One region of the Polaromonas sp. UC242_47 genome, then DNA from elsewhere that is predicted to be linked to it. Evidence: predicted binding sites of a transcription regulator. Region 1 holds the regulator's gene; the other holds the start of a gene.
What was found. The regulator NrdR, encoded in region 1, represses ribonucleotide reductase genes. The targets are predictions, from matches to a motif close to CACNANATNTNGTG.
Positions count from the first base shown of each region.

Region 2: the regulator NrdR is predicted to act here: its motif matches at 5,458-5,471, upstream of ACHMXK_RS05180 (ribonucleoside-diphosphate reductase subunit alpha).

Region 1 is NZ_JBIOAO010000001.1:3,288,153-3,297,337, reverse strand. It holds gene ACHMXK_RS15930 (pilus assembly protein) at 1-2,757, opposite strand, end outside; gene ACHMXK_RS15925 (PilX N-terminal domain-containing pilus assembly protein) at 2,773-3,408, opposite strand; gene ACHMXK_RS15920 (PilW family protein) at 3,392-4,408, opposite strand; gene pilV (type IV pilus modification protein PilV) at 4,455-5,108, opposite strand; gene nrdR (transcriptional regulator NrdR) at 5,209-5,658, opposite strand; gene glyA (serine hydroxymethyltransferase) at 5,757-7,001, opposite strand; ZMP/ZTP riboswitch at 7,047-7,183, opposite strand; gene ACHMXK_RS15900 (transglycosylase SLT domain-containing protein) at 7,234-8,058, opposite strand; gene ACHMXK_RS15895 (hypothetical protein) at 8,466-8,663, shown strand; gene ACHMXK_RS15890 (DUF748 domain-containing protein) at 8,910-9,185, shown strand, end outside.
Region 2 is NZ_JBIOAO010000001.1:1,047,468-1,056,652, forward strand. It holds gene ACHMXK_RS05165 (carbohydrate kinase family protein) at 1-178, shown strand, start outside; gene ACHMXK_RS05170 (histone H1-like DNA-binding protein) at 347-844, opposite strand; gene ACHMXK_RS05175 (ribonucleotide-diphosphate reductase subunit beta) at 1,027-2,238, opposite strand; gene ACHMXK_RS05180 (ribonucleoside-diphosphate reductase subunit alpha) at 2,372-5,278, opposite strand; gene ampD (1,6-anhydro-N-acetylmuramyl-L-alanine amidase AmpD) at 5,719-6,312, opposite strand; gene ACHMXK_RS05190 (sigma-54-dependent transcriptional regulator) at 6,302-7,723, opposite strand; gene ACHMXK_RS05195 (ATP-binding protein) at 7,742-9,185, opposite strand, start outside.

The DNA of each region.
Region 1 (9,185 bases):
GACCACGTTGGATGCGCTCACACTCACGGGAATAGCCAACAAATCTCCGCTCCAATCTGCGGTATCAAATGTGCCCTGGTAAATGGTGTCACCAACCTGAGTCAGGTTTTTGGATTGAATCGCTCCACCTGCGATACTTCGCGCCGCAGTCGATGCCCGCGCAAAAATGTCATCGAATGCACTGAGCACCCCCCGTGCATCACTTTGCAGGAAGTATGTGTTGGCCTCGCCTTGACGGGAGGCGCGGGTGTCGGTGTCTTCCCACACATATTTGTTAACGGTCCCATCGTCTTGCTTGAAGGGGTTGCCCCAGGTGTTGTAGGGGTTCTTCGCCGTGTTGGATGGGTCGGATTCAAAGCCGCCGTACTTGGCCGCCATAAATAACTGGTTCGATGATCTCCGCGTTGTGGAATCGTTGGAGCCACCATATTCGTTGACGTCGAAGGTAAAAGTTTTCACACGCAAGCCCGGACGCTGCAAGGCAGTCCCGGCAGTTCCGGCGCTGGTTGCCTTGGTCCATGCGGTACCTCGAATGTCATGGGTACGTGCCCAAGTGGCCGAGCCCATGATCTGGCTCGTTTTCGTGTCAGTGGGCACAGCACTGTTGGCGCCGTTGGGATTGCCTGTGGTGCGGGATACGCCTTGCCCGTCTAAATAATTTGAAGCAACGTTTTTCTCGAAATTTTGAACAATACCTCGCCAGTAACTGATGTCGGGTAGATTGTTCGATGCATCTGCCCACCCTTTAGTTTGGCCGGTTAAAACCGTGGGCAATCTGTTGCCATCATGGGTGTTTTTGTCTCCAATCACCACAATATTGCTTTTAAGACAGGAGTAGTCGCCACTGTTTGATCGCCCACCCCCATAAGGATCGGTCCATGTGGTGAACACAGGAAAGCCGTCATACATGTCCGTGGTAATACTGCTGATGCTCGCCGCGCTTGGCTGAAGGCCTTGAAAGTAGCGCAGGGCTTCGTAATGCAACTCACCGATTGGGTCATATTTTTTATATCGACCGGCGACAGAGCCAGTGCGGCCGAACTGGTTGAGATACGTCACCACCCCACTCAGATAGGCCCCCCGTCCATCGGCCGTTTGCACCGTTGAATTGCTGTCGGGGTTGGCATTGAATACTCCAGTAACCGGGTTCCATTCCTGGTTGGGGTTCCCACCAGAAGGCGTATTGTCAACCCCATTGATGTCAAATGTTTTTGCGCCTACGTATTTGATGGGCGCGCGCAAGACGCCGCCATAACGTCCGCCGGTGTCGTAGCTTGCAGTTTGATCCATCAGGTAACCAAAAGCTGACAAGCGTAGTTGATCGCTGTACTTCTGAACGACTCCTGTGGGTTTGTAGTTGGCCTGCGGGCTGGTCGCGTTGTTATCGGAGTATTTGCTGCAGAGGTTCCAATACCGCTTGTCCTTCAAGGCGTAGGTGGTGGTATCGCGGTCGCAGACCTGAACTCGCGCGTAAAAAAACGGGTCGGATGCCAATGCGGTGGATGCGGGCGGGGTCTGGCCTGTTGTATCTGTACGGACGTAACAGTTGGAACTGCCACTCGTGTTGCCACCCGTAAACGTCGTTTCATTGCATGTAATGACGCCAGATGCGGGCGCGCTTTTCCAATTGCTACCCCGGCCGTAAAGCACTTCCTGAACGCCTGTGAGCGTGATGGTGCTACCGCGTGAATACACGGGCGAGGCAGGCCAGCCACTCGGTTGAGAACCGTAACTGGTGATCGTGCCGATCCAGCTTGTTGGTATGCCCAGGGTATAGCTGCCAAACCCCCCCGAGTTGTTGCCCGATTTGCTCGTCCCAAAGTAAATCCGATTGAGTGTGTTGGCGACCCATATGTCGTTAGTGCCTGCTGCGGTTGCCATAGCACTTGGTACCGCGCCAAAGTAAGGCACACCAGATGTGTATGAGGCGGACGCGTAACCTGTCGCTGTTATCGCGCGTGAAGTCCCTGACTTGTAGAGACGCTTTGCCGGAAAATTGGAACTGTTTCCCATGGAGATGGGGTCACCGTCGGGAAGCATCGCGCGTTGCAAGACGGATAACGTTGCCGTGTCGACGACTCGATCACCACCTGTCAAGGCAAGACGCAGCATGTCGATGGCTGAGCTGGAGGCCCAATTCAGGAAGTTTCCGCTAAAGGCATCGTTGGTCGTGGTACTCGATGTCGGACTGGTGCCGTCGTCCTTGCTATAGCTCTTTGTGCCATCCCAGCACAGGCGTGTAGTCCATGTTGGATTTGCCGTGTTGGGCGTGCCCAGTGGAATGGCCGGTCCCCGGCGTACAAATCGCTTGTAGTTGCTTTCCTGGCCTGACGGCGCCCCAGTACCGACTTTGTCATAGGTGTAGCAACTCTCCGCGTCGTAGTAGCCGAGGTATTCAATGCTGGGCGAGTAGGTTGGGTCTTCTGTCGTGCTGCTATTGTTATTGTCAGGGTCTACATATTGGGCGCCTACCGTGGGGAACTCCACGGACAGCGCAAGTGCAAGTGCTGGTTTGTCTGCCGCTGTGGGGGTATAGAGTGGATCCGCTGACAGATTGATGGCCGGGATGTTGGGAGGAGTCACGGTACCAAAAACAAGAAAGGGAACGGCAACCACCATTGCGGGCGCTGCCAGCCATATCAATTTCTTTCGCCAGGACCATTGCTGACTTTCTCGAAAGGCCTGCACAAAATGCCGAATTTTCAGGGTGGTATGCGTTGACGCTGAGATGGCATGTGTAGGGTCATTGGCGTGCATAAATCACTCCTGTTACTAAATTCTGTAAAGCATTTGGATCATCGACTGAATGTCCACACGGGGACCAAAACCCATTGTGGTCACGCGATATAACACCTCCGGCTCGGGGTTGGCTTTGTCACCCGAAAGTGCCAAAATAGGCTCGATGATGTAGCGGGGGGCTTGGGCCGCTTGGATGCCCACACCACCCGCAGCGAAGGTGCTTGAGGTGAAAGTGCCAAATGCCGTAGTGGGCGCACTGCCACTGGTGGAAGTGAAATCCGTCGTCAACCAGGAGGGTTTTCCTGTTATGGCTATGGCGCACAGTCCTCGGGAGCTTCCCGACGTACCGCAGCCAAAGGGGGGGAACGCTAAAACGGATTTTCCGTCAAAAATGGCCTGGCGCGTGGAGCTGGTATTCCGCATATCAATTTCCGCATCAATCAAGGCGGCCTCCGCTGCTTGCCAGGCCACTTGTTGATCTCGGTCATTACGCGCCCCGCGTTCACTCATCAACGCAATTTGAGCGCCACCCACGCCCAGTAGAGATACCACCACCAAAATCAGTAACACCATGATCAGGGAGAGACCCCTCTGATCGGAACGATCGCGTGCGTTGTTCGCGTGTAGCCTTAATACAGGTTTTTTCATTTTTTCAAAGCCCCTGATCATTTCGCAGATGTATGGTGAAGGTGACGACTTGTCGAAGGCGTCCGTCCACCGCGGGGGTGAAAATGGTGCCAACATCGCTTGCAGATGAAAGGGCCGAGCCCGCTACGCCCGTGGACGATGCTTTTGCCAGGCCGAAAGGGTAAAAGGTTTGCGATACTCTTTCCTGTTGGGAGTTCAGCGGTCCTCGCAGCACCATACCAATGCGAATGCTGCGGACACGCCGCCAGTTGTCATAGGTTGCCTTGGAATCGGTCGCTCCGCCGACCACCATTTGGTCAGCCCGCAAATACTTTTCAGGAACCGAGTCGGGCGTGCCGGTGAACGCTGTATTTGCTGTTGTAAAACCATCTACACCATATAGAACCTGAAAGTTTTCTACGCCTTGAATAATGGGCTGAGAGGTATAGGGGGCCAAGCCGTTTGCTGAGCGGGAGCACATCAAGGACGGCTCGCCATCTGCTCCAAGTCCCACGTGAAAGACACTCACCATGCGATCATTTCGATCTGCAGCAACTGTCGTGATTGGATTACCAGCGCAATCAATCATGGATCCATCAGTCGCATTCGATGAAACGTCATTATTAAGTTTGGCGGTTTGGTATCTGAGAATGAGTACATCACTGCCATAGCCAACCACGCTGGATGATCTCGCTGTAGCAGTCGTTAGATCCGATGTTTTGAAGATTGCGTTGTTGAATCCTGTAATGTTAGAGGCGATAAGTCCTGCCGCATCGTTGGCTATATCTGCCTGACTTGGCGCGCTGGTGACATATGTGGGGTCTTTGAACCCTGTTTGCACAACGATGCGCTGAATCAAGTCAGCAGCGAATCTGCCGTTATCACGCAGCTGGGAAGCCGCATCCACTGTGTTGAAGCCTTGGCGAGTCACAATTAGTGAGGACACCGCGGCCAACGAAATCAGCATGCCAATCACCAAAGCAACAAGTAACTCGACCAAGGTCATTCCTCGCTCGCGTTGATGCAATGGGCTACTCGTCATTGTTGGTTTGGATGTATTGAGACATTTGTACCTATGAAAAAACATGTCAAACACCTGCTGTGACTGGTAATACCAAGGCTGGTTTTGAGTTGGTGTCTGTGGCGCGTTCGACGGCTGCTGAACCTGTTTGAGATTTATTGGTTGAACCTCTGGTCCAGCCAATTTTGATGACGATTACAGCCCCTGCTCCGCCGGTGCAGCCCCATTGTGGAAGGCCGCTTGAGTCAAAAGGTGCCGTGTCGAAACATGAAACTACACGAGCACTCGGAAGTTCCGCATCTACCCGAGCAAGCCACTCCGTCATTTGAGCGTTGGCAATATCTGTTGTGTCTGTACAAGTACCACTCGCGACGTTCAAGCAATAGGATGGAGTTGCTGCAGCCAAGGGCGAGCTGAAGGTTCCCAAATAGGGATTTGCTGTACCGCTGAGCACTCCTATGGCCTTATTGCCGCGGATCATGTCAGCCAATTCTCTGGACAAAACTACTGCTGATGACTGCAGGCGCGCGTCCCTATTGGCATGCAGCGAGGCGGCTTGCATGCCAACCATTCCCAATAGCCCGAATGTCAGAACGACAATAGAAACCAACACTTCAATGAGCGAGAACCCTGAGGACGCACGGAAGTAAGAGTGTCTGTTAGCTGGGAATGGTAATGGTCGTCTCGGCTTGAGCGGGGAGCCAGCGTAAAAGGTATCCATGCTTCGATGGTACTTTCAAGCTGCTCTCAGGACCAGATGATTACGGCCCGTTGGTCTGACCATGAAAACCGTTTAGCGGTTTTCAGTACGTTGGGCTAGGTTATCTTCGCACCTCATCCACCAGCGTCTTGAAGTCATCAATGTCCTCAAAACTCCGGTACACGCTGGCAAAACGCACATAAGCGACTTTGTCGAGTTTCTTGAGTTCGCGCATGACGAGTTCGCCCAGGCGGGTGGAGGGTACTTCTCTGAGGCCCAGGTTCAGCAGCTTTTCTTCGATCCGTTCAATCGCCGAGTCGACCTGCTCGGTGCTGACCGGGCGCTTGCGCAGGGCCAGCTTCATGGAGTCCAGGATTTTGCCGCGTTTGTACTCGATGCGGCGGCCGTCTTTTTTGACGATGGCCGGGAAGTTGACGTCGGGGCGTTCGTAGGTGGTGAAACGTTTTTCACACGCGCCGCACTGGCGGCGGCGGCGTATGAAGTCTGCGTCTTCTGAGACCCGCGTTTCAACGACTTGGGTCTCAAGATGGCCGCAGAAAGGGCATTTCATGGTGTGTTACCTGAAGTTGTAGGCATAAATTGGCCTCCAGCCCTGATGGGGCGGGCGCAAGCAGCTATAAAAAATGTAGCGCCTGCGCCGTACATGGCTTAACGGTAAACCGGGAAGCGGCTGGTCAGGGCATTGACCTTGGCGCGCACCGCTTCGATGTTGGCCGCATCACGCGGCTTGTCCAGCACGTCGGCAATCAGGTTGGCCGTGATGCGGGCTTCTTCGTCCTTGAAGCCGCGTGTGGTCATGGCCGGGGTGCCGATACGCACGCCGCTGGTGACCATGGGTTTTTCCGGGTCGTTGGGAATTGCGTTTTTGTTGATGGTCATGTGGGCACTGCCCAGCACGGCCTCGGCTTCCTTGCCGGTGATGCCCTTGGCGCGCAGGTCGACCAGCATCAAATGGCTTTCGGTGCGGCCGCTGACAATACGCAGGCCGCGCTGGGTCAGCGTCTCGGCGACGATTTGCGCGTTTTTCAACACTTGTTGCTGATAGCTCTTGAACTCGGGTGTCAGCGCTTCCTTGAAGGCCACGGCCTTGGCCGCGATCACATGCATCAGCGGGCCGCCTTGCAGGCCAGGGAAGATGGCGCTGTTGATGGCTTTTTCGTGCTCGGCCTTCATCAAAATGATGCCGCCGCGCGGGCCGCGCAGGCTCTTGTGTGTGGTCGAGGTCACGATGTCCGCGTGTGGCACCGGATTCGGGTAGACACCGGCAGCGATCAGGCCGGCGTAATGCGCCATGTCGACCATGAAAATTGCACCCACGTCTTTCGCCACCTTGGCGAAGCGGGCGAAATCAATGCCGAGCGAGTAGGCCGAGGCACCGGCAATGATGAGTTTGGGTTTGGACTCGTGGGCCTTGCGCTCCATCGCGTCGTAGTCGATTTCTTCCTTGTCGTTCAGGCCGTAGCTGATGACGTTGAACCACTTGCCGCTCATGTTCAGCGCCATGCCGTGGGTCAGGTGGCCGCCTTCGGCCAGGCTCATGCCCATGATGGTGTCGCCGGGCTTCAGAAAGGCCAGGAAGACGGCTTCGTTGGCCGAGGCGCCGCAATGCGGCTGCACGTTGGCGGCTTCGGCACCAAAGATTTGTTTGACGCGGTCTATGGCCAGTTGCTCGGCCACGTCCACATGTTCGCAACCGCCGTAGTAGCGGCGGCCAGGGTAACCCTCGGCGTATTTGTTGGTGAGCTGCGAGCCTTGCGCGGCCATCACGGCGGGCGAGGCGTAGTTCTCGCTGGCGATCAGCTCGATGTGGTGTTCCTGGCGTGCATTTTCAGCCTGGATGGCTGCAAAAAGCTCGGGGTCGGTTTGTTCAACCAGAATGTTGCGGTCGTACATGGCAGTCCTGTAAAGACGTGGTCCCTGTCATCGGGTGGATGGAACAAGGGCTGCCCAGGCGAACGGCTGAACGCTGTGTGGTTTGACAACCGACGCCAGCGGTGCGCTTCCCAGTGGTATCCCACGTCAGCAAATGCCCTCGAATACGGGGGGCTTGCCTATCGCCAGTCGCGCACAAGCGTAGTGTAACGGACTCGGCGCTGCACCCGGTGTCGGGGCGGCGTATATCCCCTCAGGACACAGCCAGGCTGGCGACTTTGTCACCGGCCTTGTCGTCCGGTTGGGCCTGGGCCTTGAGCGGCATCGAGGCCGGGATGGCCAGCGGCGGACGCACGGGCGTGGCATGGCCACCGGCCACGGCTGCCAGCCTGGCGTGTTCGGCCATGACTTTGGCCGCGTAACCGCCGTCGCTTTCCAGGTTGGCGGCGCCAACGTAGTACTTGAGCCCGGCTTCCACCGAACCGGCACGGGCGATACATTCCTGCAGCACCTTGACGCCGACACGCAGGTTGGTCACCGGGTCAAAGGCGGCCAGCTTGCCGCCGAAGTTCTCGTACTTGTCGTGATGGACCTTGGTCATCACCTGCATCAGGCCCTGGGCCCCCACCGGGCTTTGCGCGAAGGGGTTGAAGCCCGACTCGATCGCCATGATGGCCAGGATCAGCGTCGGGTCGAGTTTGGCTTTCTGGCCAATTTCAAACGCTTCCGCCACCAGCACGCTCAAAGGTTCAGGCGCGACGCTGTATTTTTTGCTCAGCCAGAAAGCCACCGCCGCCTGCTGCTTGGGCAGGTCTTTGGGGTTGGCGGCCGTGGCCCGGTCAATCGCTTCCGGCTCGGTATAGCCGATCGCGGCTTCCTGGCGCTGCTGCAACCAGCCCATCAGTTGGGATTCACCGGCCTGACGCAAGTCGGGCCGGGCGGTCAGTGTGATCACTGCAAACACAACGGCCAGGCCGACCAAGGCAAAGCTGTTGTGGGTAATTTCGAAAAAGCCCTGGGCAATGTCGTCTGCAATGTTTGCAAGACTGTTGCCGACGTTTTTTCGCAGGGTCCGCATCGTGGATGCGGAGCTTGATTGTCCTAGCGCTGTCATAGCACTCCTTTCTACGCGCACTGGTTTTGAAGCCGTACGCTTTGATTGGGTCGCCATCAAACCAAGGCCTGGCCTTGCGGGTGTTTCACCTCTCGTTTGACTTAGCCGGGTTCGGCAGCGGATTCGGGTTGTCCCTCGGTTTTCTCTGGAAGGGCGGATTCTATGGGGGGTCTAAATAACTTGTCAATAATATCAAATCGTTTTGATATTCTTATATGTGTATCAAAAGACCTTTTCCAAGCCTGAAACCTCCTGTTTCGGCTGTTTCCCGGACTTTTTGAACGTGGGCTCTAAGTCGGGCCTGTTTCCAAAATTTTCAGAAAAATCTGTATGTTTCACCAGTTTCAGGGTATGGCTCAGGTGTTTGCGGCATGTTTGAAAAAGGCGCTGGAAGCTTGAAACCGGCGCTTGCCGGTGTTGCCAGGCATGGCTTTTTCTGGTCTGCAGGGCAAACGCGCGAGATGAAAAAGCCGTCCCGAAAGTGTCCGGAAAAGCGCCAAGAAAAGTGCAATCGCATGGCCATTTTTGATTACAAATTTCGACTTGCGAAGTGCGAAGCGGCGCGTTAACCTGCAGGTGCTTGAGTACCTCAAGCATTCGCTGGGTAACCAATCCCGGTAAACATGAGAGCAATCACTTGCTTTCATCGCACTGGAGACGATCTTCTCTTCTTTGCGAAGCCCGACGGCATGAGCATCACGCCCGCCGTCAGCCCCGGTCGGCCTTGCTGCCCGGGGTTTTTTATTGCCGCCTCACCTCTGGCACAGGCAAAAAATCATTGACCTTTATCGCCGGACACGAAAGACTCTCCGCCTATGACAAGCAATGATGTGAAGAACAAATGGTCGACTTTCGCGAAAACCTTTCCGGCAAATGCCGTCTCCGTGGTCAAGTCGCCGACATGGCAGCGCCGCCTCGCCTGGGCCGTTGGTGGGTTGCTGCTGCTGTGGGCGTTGGCCTATGTGGCCGTGCCGCCCATCCTGAAATCGCAGCTGGAGAAAATCGCCTCTGACAAACTGGGGCGGCAGGTCACGGTCGGGGCGGTGGACTTCAAGCCCTGGTCGCTGGAACTGACGCTCAGCGACCTGGCG
Region 2 (9,185 bases), 2.2 Mb from region 1:
AGAGGTGTTGGACCCCACGGGTTGCGGTGACGCTTTCCGCGGCGCCTTGTTGTTCGGTCTGGAAAAAGGCTGGTCATTGGCGCGCTGTGCCGAACTCGGCAATCGCGTCGGCGCCCACAAGATCGCGCACCGTGGCGGCCAGAACTACACGCTGACTGCTGATCAAATCGGCCTCTAGCCCTTGATGGACGGGCGCAAGCAGCTACTGATTCGATATCTCGAATTGGTGGTTGCCACGCGGCGGCTGTGACAACGCGTTGCGGGTGCAGCGTGCCCAAACGGAAGCACCCATGAAAAAGCCCGACATCGCGAGATGTCGGGCTTTGAAGCACAAGGATCTTGTTGCTTACGGCTTGCTGGCTGTCGGAAACGGCCAGGCGGCTTGCGGGTTCAGAGTTGTCTGAGCCGAAGGGGAAGCCGGTGCAGCAGGAGCTTTGGCAGCGGGTTTTTTCGCGGCTTTCTTCGCAGCGGGCTTTTTCGCTGCTTTCTTGGCGGCAGGCTTTTTGGCAGCGGGTTTCTTCGCAGCAGCTTTCTTCGCTGGTGCTTTTTTCGCTACTTTTTTAGCCGCTGGTTTTTTCGCTGCTACTTTTTTCGCAGCTGGTTTTTTGGCCGCTACTTTTTTAGCCGCGACTTTCTTCGCTGCTACTTTTTTGGCCGGGGCTTTTTTCGCTGGCGCTTTTTTCGCTGCTACTTTTTTAGCGGCTACTTTTTTCGCTGGCGCTTTTTTGGCCGGGGCTTTCTTCGCTGCTACTTTTTTAGCAGGTGCTTTTTTCGCCACTACTTTTTTCGCAGGGGCTTTTTTCGGAGCAGCTTTTTTAGCCGCAGATTTTTTCGCAGTTGCCATAGTTTTCTCCTTGATCACATTGCAAAGAGCACTTCACGTTTGGAGTACGCAAAGCGATTCACGGCGTTGGGCCAGCATAACGGGCCCAGCGCCGCGAACACAGGAGCAAAGCCCAACGCGCACTCTGCGGTGTCGTCATTGGTCATTGCAATTCTAGAAATCATTGTAGTGTGGGTGCTTGATCAATCCCAGGACAGAGCACCACCCGACTGGTACTCAATCACACGGGTTTCAAAAAAGTTGCGTTCTTTTTTCAGGTCGATCATCTCGCTCATCCACGGGAACGGATTCTCTTCGTTCGGGAACAAGGTTTCAAGTCCAATCTGCGTGGCCCGGCGATTGGCGATGTAGCGCAGGTAACCCTTGAACATGGAGGCGTTGAGGCCCAGCACGCCACGGGGCATGGTGTCTTCCGCGTAGCGGTATTCCAGCTCGACCGCTTTCATGAACAGGGCCTTGATCTCGGCCTTGAACTCGGCCGTCCACAGGTGTGGGTTTTCGAGCTTCAACTGGTTGATCAGGTCGATGCCGAAGTTGCAATGCATGGACTCGTCGCGCAGGATGTACTGATACTGCTCGGCGGCACCGGTCATCTTGTTCTGGCGGCCCAGCGCAAGGATCTGCGTGAAGCCAACGTAGAAGAACAGGCCTTCCATCAGGCAGGCAAACACGATCAGCGATTTCAGCAGGGTCTGGTCCGCTTCGGGTGTGCCGGTCTTGAAGTTGGGGTCCGAGATGGCGTCGATGAACGGAATCAGGAACTGGTCCTTGTCCTTGATCGACTGCACTTCGTTGTAGGCGTTGAAGATCTCGGCTTCGTCCAGGCCCAGCGACTCGGTGATGTACTGGTAGGCATGGGTGTGAATGGCTTCTTCAAAGGCTTGGCGCAGCAAAAACTGACGGCATTCGGGTGCCGTGATGTGGCGGTAGGTGCCCAACACAATGTTGTTGGCGGCCAGCGAGTCGGCGGTGACAAAAAATCCCAGGTTGCGCTTGACCAGGCGGCGCTCGTCGTCGGTCAGACCGTTCGGGTCTTTCCACAACGCGATGTCGCGCGTCATGTTCACTTCCTGCGGCATCCAGTGGTTTGCGCAGCTGGCCAAGTATTTTTCCCAGGCCCATTTGTACTTGAAGGGAACCAGCTGGTTCACGTCGGTCTGGCCGTTGATGATGCGTTTGTCGGCGGCCCTGACACGTTGTGCCGTCGGTGCTGCTGCGGCCGGTGCCGCCGAGGTCGTTTGTGCGGAAATCAGGGCGCTGTCGTCAAGCGTGCGGGAGGCCGCTTGAGGCTGCTGCAAAGAAAGAGGCGGAAGTTCCATCGAGCGGCTTTCGGGCAAGCTGCTGTTCAAAGATGTTTGCAACGATGGTTTGGCTTCTTCGTCCCAGGTCAACATAGAGGTTTCCAATAAGTTGGATTATGAAAGCAGCGATACAAAATGAAAAGTGTTCATTTACATCGCTATAAATTTGTGTTGCTCAATTACATCGAATCGCGGCGCTGAATTTTTTCGGCGCCGCGATTTTTTGTTATTGGCAGGCCTCGCAACCGGGATCGTCAATCGCGCAAAACTTGATGTCGGTGGCAGGTGATGCATCCATCTGAACCTGCGCTGCGGCAGCGGCTGCATCGAGTGCATTCATGCTGCCGGTGTCATCGGTATTGCCCGATGCGACGGAGTTCATCTTGCCGGCTTTGACGGTGGATTTTTCCGCATGGGTGGCGCTCATGGTGCGCAGGTAATAGGTGGTCTTCAGGCCACGCAACCATGCCAGCTTGTAGGTGTCGTCGAGCTTCTTGCCGGACGCGCCTGCCATGTAGATGTTGAGCGATTGCGCCTGGTCAATCCATTTCTGGCGACGTGATGCGGCTTCGACCAGCCAGGTGGCATCCACTTCGAAAGCCGTGGCGTAAAGTGCCTTGATGTCTTGCGGCACACGGTCGATGGGGCGCAGCGAGCCGTCAAAGTGTTTCAGGTCCACCACCATCACGTCATCCCACAGGTTCAGACGTTTGAGGTCGCGCACCAGGTAGTGGTTAATGACCGTGAACTCACCGGACAGGTTGGACTTGACAGAGAGGTTACCGAAGCAGGGCTCGATACAGGCATCCACACCAATGATGTTGGAGATGGTGGCCGTCGGGGCGATGGCCACGCAGTTGGAATTGCGCATGCCGTCCTTGGCGATTTTCTGGCGCAGCGCGTCCCAGTCCAGGGTGGCGGAACGATCCACTTCCAGATAACCGCCACGTTCCTTGGCCAGCAAGTCCAGCGTGTCCAGCGGCAAGATGCCTTGGTCCCACAGCGAGCCCTTGTAGCTGCTGTATTGGCCGCGCTCTTTGGCCAGCTCGGTGGACGCCCAGTAGGCGTGGTAGCAAATCGCTTCCATGGATTTGTCGGCAAACTCGACCGCCGCATCCGATGCATAAGGAATACGCAGCTCGTACAGGCAGTCCTGGAAGCCCATCAGGCCCAGGCCGACCGGACGGTGGCGCAGGTTGGAGATGCGTGCCTTCTCGACCGCGTAGTAGTTGATGTCGATCACGTTGTCCAGCATGCGCATGGCCGTGGTGATGGTCTTTTTGAGCTTCTCGTGGTCAACCGCGCCGTCCTTCAAATGCTGGACCAGGTTAACGGAACCCAGGTTGCAGACGGCGGTTTCGGTGTCGCTGGTGTTGAGCGTGATTTCGGTGCACAGGTTGGACGAGTGCACGACGCCGGCATGTTGCTGGGGCGAACGCACATTGCAGGCGTCCTTGAAGGTGATCCAGGGATGGCCGGTCTCGAACAGCATAGACAGCATCTTGCGCCACATGTCCACGGCCTGCAGTTTGCGCGCAGGCTTGATCTCGCCACGCTCGGCCCGGGCTTCGTAGGCGGTGTAGGTTTTTTCGAACTCGATGCCGTATTTGTCGTGCAGGTCGGGCGTGTCGGACGGCGAAAACAGCGTCCAGCTGCCTTTTTCCATCACGCGGCGCATGAACAGGTCGGGAATCCAGTTGGCGGTGTTCATGTCGTGCGTGCGGCGGCGGTCATCGCCGGTGTTTTTGCGCAATTCCAGGAACTCTTCGATGTCCAGGTGCCAGGTTTCCAGGTAGGCGCAGACCGCGCCCTTGCGTTTGCCGCCCTGATTCACCGCCACGGCGGTGTCGTTGACAACTTTCAGGAAGGGCACGACGCCTTGTGATTCGCCATTGGTGCCCTTGATGTGGGCGCCCAGGGCGCGCACCGGCGTCCAGTCGTTGCCGAGGCCGCCGGCAAACTTGGACAGCAGGGCGTTTTCCTTGATGGCATCGTAAATGCCGCCCAGGTCGTCGGCCACCGTGGTCAGGTAACACGAGGACAGCTGCGAACGCAGGGTGCCGGCGTTGAACAGGGTGGGTGTGCTCGACATGAAGTCGAAGGAGGACATGATTTCGTAGAACTCGATGGCGTGTGCTTCGCGATCGGTTTCTTCCAGCGACAGGCCCATGGCCACACGCATGAAGAAAGCCTGGGGCAGTTCGATGCGCTGTTTGCGCACGTGCAGGAAGTAGCGATCGAACAGCGTCTGCAGGCCGAGGTAGTCAAACTTCAGGTCGCGCTCGGGCTTGAGTGCGGCGCCCAGGCGCTCCAGGTCGAACTCCATCAATTTTTCATCGAGCAACTCGTTTTTCACGCCTTTGGCGATGAATTGCGGGAAGTACTCGGCATAACGCGTGTCCATGTCGCCCTGTGTGACTTCCCCACCCAGGACCTCGCGGCGAATGGTGTGCAGCAACAGGCGGGCGGTCGCGTAGGTGTAGTCCGGATCTTTTTCAATCAGGGTGCGGGCTGCCAGGATGGAGGCCTTGTAGACCTCGTCAATCGGCACGCCGTCGTACAGGTTGCGCATGGTTTCGGCAACGATGGGGTCGGGCTTGATGTCTGCACCCAGACCGGCGCAGGAGGCTTCGATCAGCGCCTGCAACTGGCGGATGTCCAGCGCCACGGTTTTGCCGTTGTCCAGTACATGCAGTTGTGGCGCGGCGGGCGCCGTCACCTCGGGCTGGCGTGCGCGTTCCTGCGTGCGCTTTTCGCGGTACAACACATAAGCGCGGGCGACCTCGTGGTGGCTGCCGCGCATCAGGCCGAGCTCGACCTGGTCCTGCACGTCTTCAATATGGAAGGTGCCGCCGCCTGGACGTGAACGCATGAGGGCGCGCATCACGGTCTGGGTCAGTTCGTCGACGGTTTCCCGCACGCTGGCAGACGCCGCGCCCTGGGTGCCGTGCACCGCCAGGAAGGCTTTCATCATCGCCACGGCGATCTTGTTCGGCTCAAAAGGCACGACGGCGCCGTTGCGGCGGATGATCTGGTAGTGGTTCAGCGGCTGGTCCTGGGTCTGGCTGCCAGTGGATTGATCTGCGGCCGGCAGGCTGGTGCTGGCGGGTGTTGCATGTTGGGCTGTTTGCATGGCTTCCTCGTTGTGCTTTGTTGTCGGGTGAATTCGATGTGATAGGGGGCAAAGGAGAAGGCTGACGGTTGCCGGTGTTGGGCTCGTGTGGCGTTGATTCCTTGAGTGGCTGGTGCCCGGATGTATCAAAGTGAATACTGGGCTAAGACACTATACCTAGGGTCTAATGTGATTTCAAGCACTACAGGTAGTGTATCGCCTCATGGCGCCGCCGTTACTTTGTGTAGCTATTTTTTGCCGGTAAAAATGCACACAAGGGGTTATCGGGCCGCTGCCCGGCAGGCCTTGCGCCATCTCTCAAAAAAGCGCTGATCCAGTCCTGATGCGGGCTGTCACGCATTTTGCCCGCCGAGCCCTTGTCGATATTCAGGCTGACCAAAAAATGGCGTATTTATTTTTTTAAAAACCACCGGCTGGCGGTGGTTTTTCGGGGGTGTGATTTAAATGTTCCCGGGAAAACACTGAGCCGGCAAACCCAGTGCTCGCTGTAGCCAGGGCCAGTCGAAGCCAACGCCGGGGTCTTGCTTGCGGCCGCTGGCGATGTGTTCGTGCCCGGCCAAGTGCGCCACCGGGTAGTGCCGCAGCAAGGCGGCGCAGATGCTGGCCAAGGTCTCGTATTGCGCGGCTTCAAACAGCCCGCCCTCCAAGCCTTCCAGTTCGATGCCAATGGAGTCGTCGTTGCAGTTGTTCCGGCCGCGGTAGCAGGATTCACCCGCATGCCAGGCGCGATCGTCGCAGCTGACGAACTGCCACAGCTGGCCGGAGCGGGTGATGAAGAAATGCGAGGAAACCTTCAGCCCGCGAATACTTTGAAAGTAGGGGTGGGCGTCCCAGTCCAGCTGGTTGGTGAACAGGCGCTGCACCTGGCCGTTGCCAAACTCGCCGGGCGGCAGGCTGATCGAGTGGATGACCACCAGGTCGATGGATGCGGTCGCAGGGCGGGCGCCGAAATTCGGCGAAGCCAGCGCCCTGGCGTGTTGGTACCAGCCTTGGTGCCACAAGGCAGGCGCGACGTCCGTCGGGCTAGGGTGCATCGGGCGTATCGTCCCCATTGGGGGTGACGATATTCAGTCGGGCAATGCGGTAACGGATCTGACGCAGGCTGATGCCCAGCTTGGCTGCGGCCGCCGTGCGGTTGAAGCCGGTTTCCTGCAGGACTTTGGACAGGATGCCGCGTTCCTGGCCATCCAGAAAGTTCTGCAAGTTCTCTGGCACCGTCACTTCCTCGGCCGGAGGCGACTCCAGGTGCAGGTCGCCGCCTTCACCGAGGGCAACCGCGCGATGCAGAATGTTTTCCAGTTCCCGCACATTGCCGTTGAAGGGATGGGCTTGCAGGCTGGCCAGGACCTGGCTGGAGATATCAGGCATGTGCAAACCCGACTCCTTGCAAATCCGGCCCAGCAGGTCTTTGCACAGGGCGGGCAGGTCTTCGCGGCGCTCCCGCAGCGGCGGGACATGGATTTCAATGACGTTGAGCCGGTAATACAAATCCTGGCGGAACAGCCCGGCCGCCACACCTGCGCCCAGGTCTTTGTGGGTGGCGCTGACGATACGTACATCCACGGTGTCTTCCTGCGCCGACCCCAGCGGTCTGACCACACGTTCCTGGATGGCGCGCAAGAGCTTGGACTGCATGGCCAGTGGCAGGTCGCCAATCTCGTCGAGAAACAGGGTGCCGCCTTTGGCCGCCTGGAAATAACCCTGGCGGTCTTGCGTGGAACCGGTGTAAGCGCCTTTGCGCGCGCCAAAAAACTCAGCCTCCAGCAGGTTCTCCGGAATTGCGCCGCAGTTGACGGCCACAAACGGCCCGGCCGCGCGGTGGCTGCAGTCGTGCACAGACCGTGCGACCAACTCCTTGCCGGTGCCGGACTCGCCTTGGATCAACACCGGTGCCATGCTGCCGGCGACCTTGACGATGCGGGACTTGACGGCTTGCATCACGGTGGATTCGCCAACCAGGCGTTGCAAGGTCAGCGAGGCATCGCCGGATTTGGCCATTTTGGGCGCGGCAGCGTTGGAATCGCCGTCCGGCCGGGTCCGTTCGCCGCCGGCCAGCGCGGCAGTGCTCGCGGGGCCCTGGATGGCTGAGGCCACCACGTTGCGAAACTGCTTGAGGTCCACCGGCTTGGTCAGGTAGTCAAAGGCGCCGGCCTTCAGGGCCTCGACCGCATTTTCGGCCGAGCCATGGGCGGTGATGATGACGCAGCGCTCGGGTCGCTGCTGGCTGACCATCTCGCGCAGCAACTCCAGGCCCAAGCCATCGGGCAGGCGCATGTCGGTGATCACGGCATCAAAGCGCTTTTCCTGCAACTGGGCGCGGGCTTGCGCCAGGTCGGCGGCGGCTTCGACCCGGTAACCTTCGCGCAGCAAGGTGAGTTCGTAGAGGGTGCGCAGATCCGGCTCGTCGTCGATCACCAGTATGTGGGCCTGATTCGGGGTGGTCATGGATGGTTCAAGCGGTGGTCAGGCGGAGATTGTGTCAAAAGCTGCAGCCGGTTTGAAAATGACAAAAAATTCATTGCCTTCCACCCGGTTGCGCGCAATACGCTGGTAACCCACCAGGGCACCATGGCGTTCGCACAATTCCCTGCATATATATAACCCCAATCCGCTGGAGCGGCTTTCGGACGAGAAAAATGGCTCAAACAAATGGGATTGCACCGTTTTTTCCAGCGGCTGTCCATCACTCCAGACCGACAGCCGCAATTGCCCGGAGGCCGAATGGTCGGTCGCCACCCGGATGGCACCGGCCGCGGTACTGGCATAACGCAAGGCGTTGTCCAGCAGGTTGACCATCAGGCGCCGCAGGTGTTCGGCTTCGAACAGGATGGCGGCTTGGCCCGTGCCCGTTTGCACATGCAGCCGTGGGCCGGTTGCGGTCTGCTGGGCCCAGTCTGTGCAGATACGCTGCACCATGTCGTCAAGCCGCAGGGCGCGTGTTTGTGTTTGGGGCGTTTGTTCCTGCACCCGCGACAGGTTGAGGATTTCCTCGACGATACGGGCGAGCCGCTGTGCGTTTTGCGCGACCATGCCGGTCAACTGGCGATGCCCGGCATCCTGCAGGTCTTCTTCGAGCAAGGCATTGGCCTGGGTGATGGCGGCCAGCGGGTTGCGGATCTCATGGGCGACGGCGGCCGACATGCGGCCCATGGCCGCCATTTTTTCGGTGCGTATCCTGGCTTCCATTTCGCGCAGGTCTTCCAGAAACATCACACACAGGCTTTCGTGCGAACCATCGCGCGAGGCCGCCAGCCGCGTACGCACCTGCAGGCGCCGCGCATGGCGCGAGGCGTGTTCCAGGGTGACATCGGCTTGTTGTGGGGTTTGATGCTCCAGGGTGCGTTGGGCCAGCCTGGCCAGGGGCAACCAGGCCAATTCGGCCGCCAGCATGAAGGGGGCGCTGCTGGCCACACCATGGGTGGCCAGCAGACGCCTGGACGCGGGATTGGCCGCACGCACCAGGCCGTTGATATCGATCACCAGCACACCATCCACCAGGGTGTCTATCACCAGTTCGTTGACCTGGGTTTGCATACGTGCCACCGACTGGCTGCTGTAGGCACGCTGTTCTTCCCGCGACAGGCGCAGCGCCAACTGGTTGGCCAGCAAGGCCACGACAAAAAAGCCGGAACCGCTCAGGGCGGCCTGCAGAAAACGCGAGGTGGACTCGCCCTGTGCTTGCAGCGACACCCACCAGGCATCGCCGAGCAGCAGCAATGTCACGCTGGCGGCAGTGCCCAGGGCCAGCAAAATCGGCCCCAACACGGACGCCAGCAAGACAGGCAGGGCAAACAGCGCGGTGTAGTTGATCGAGCCCGACTGCAAAAAATTGAGGGCGGAGAAAGCCAGCACGTCGATACCGATCGTGAACAACCACTGCGTATCGAAGGTGCTGCCCGGTGGTCTG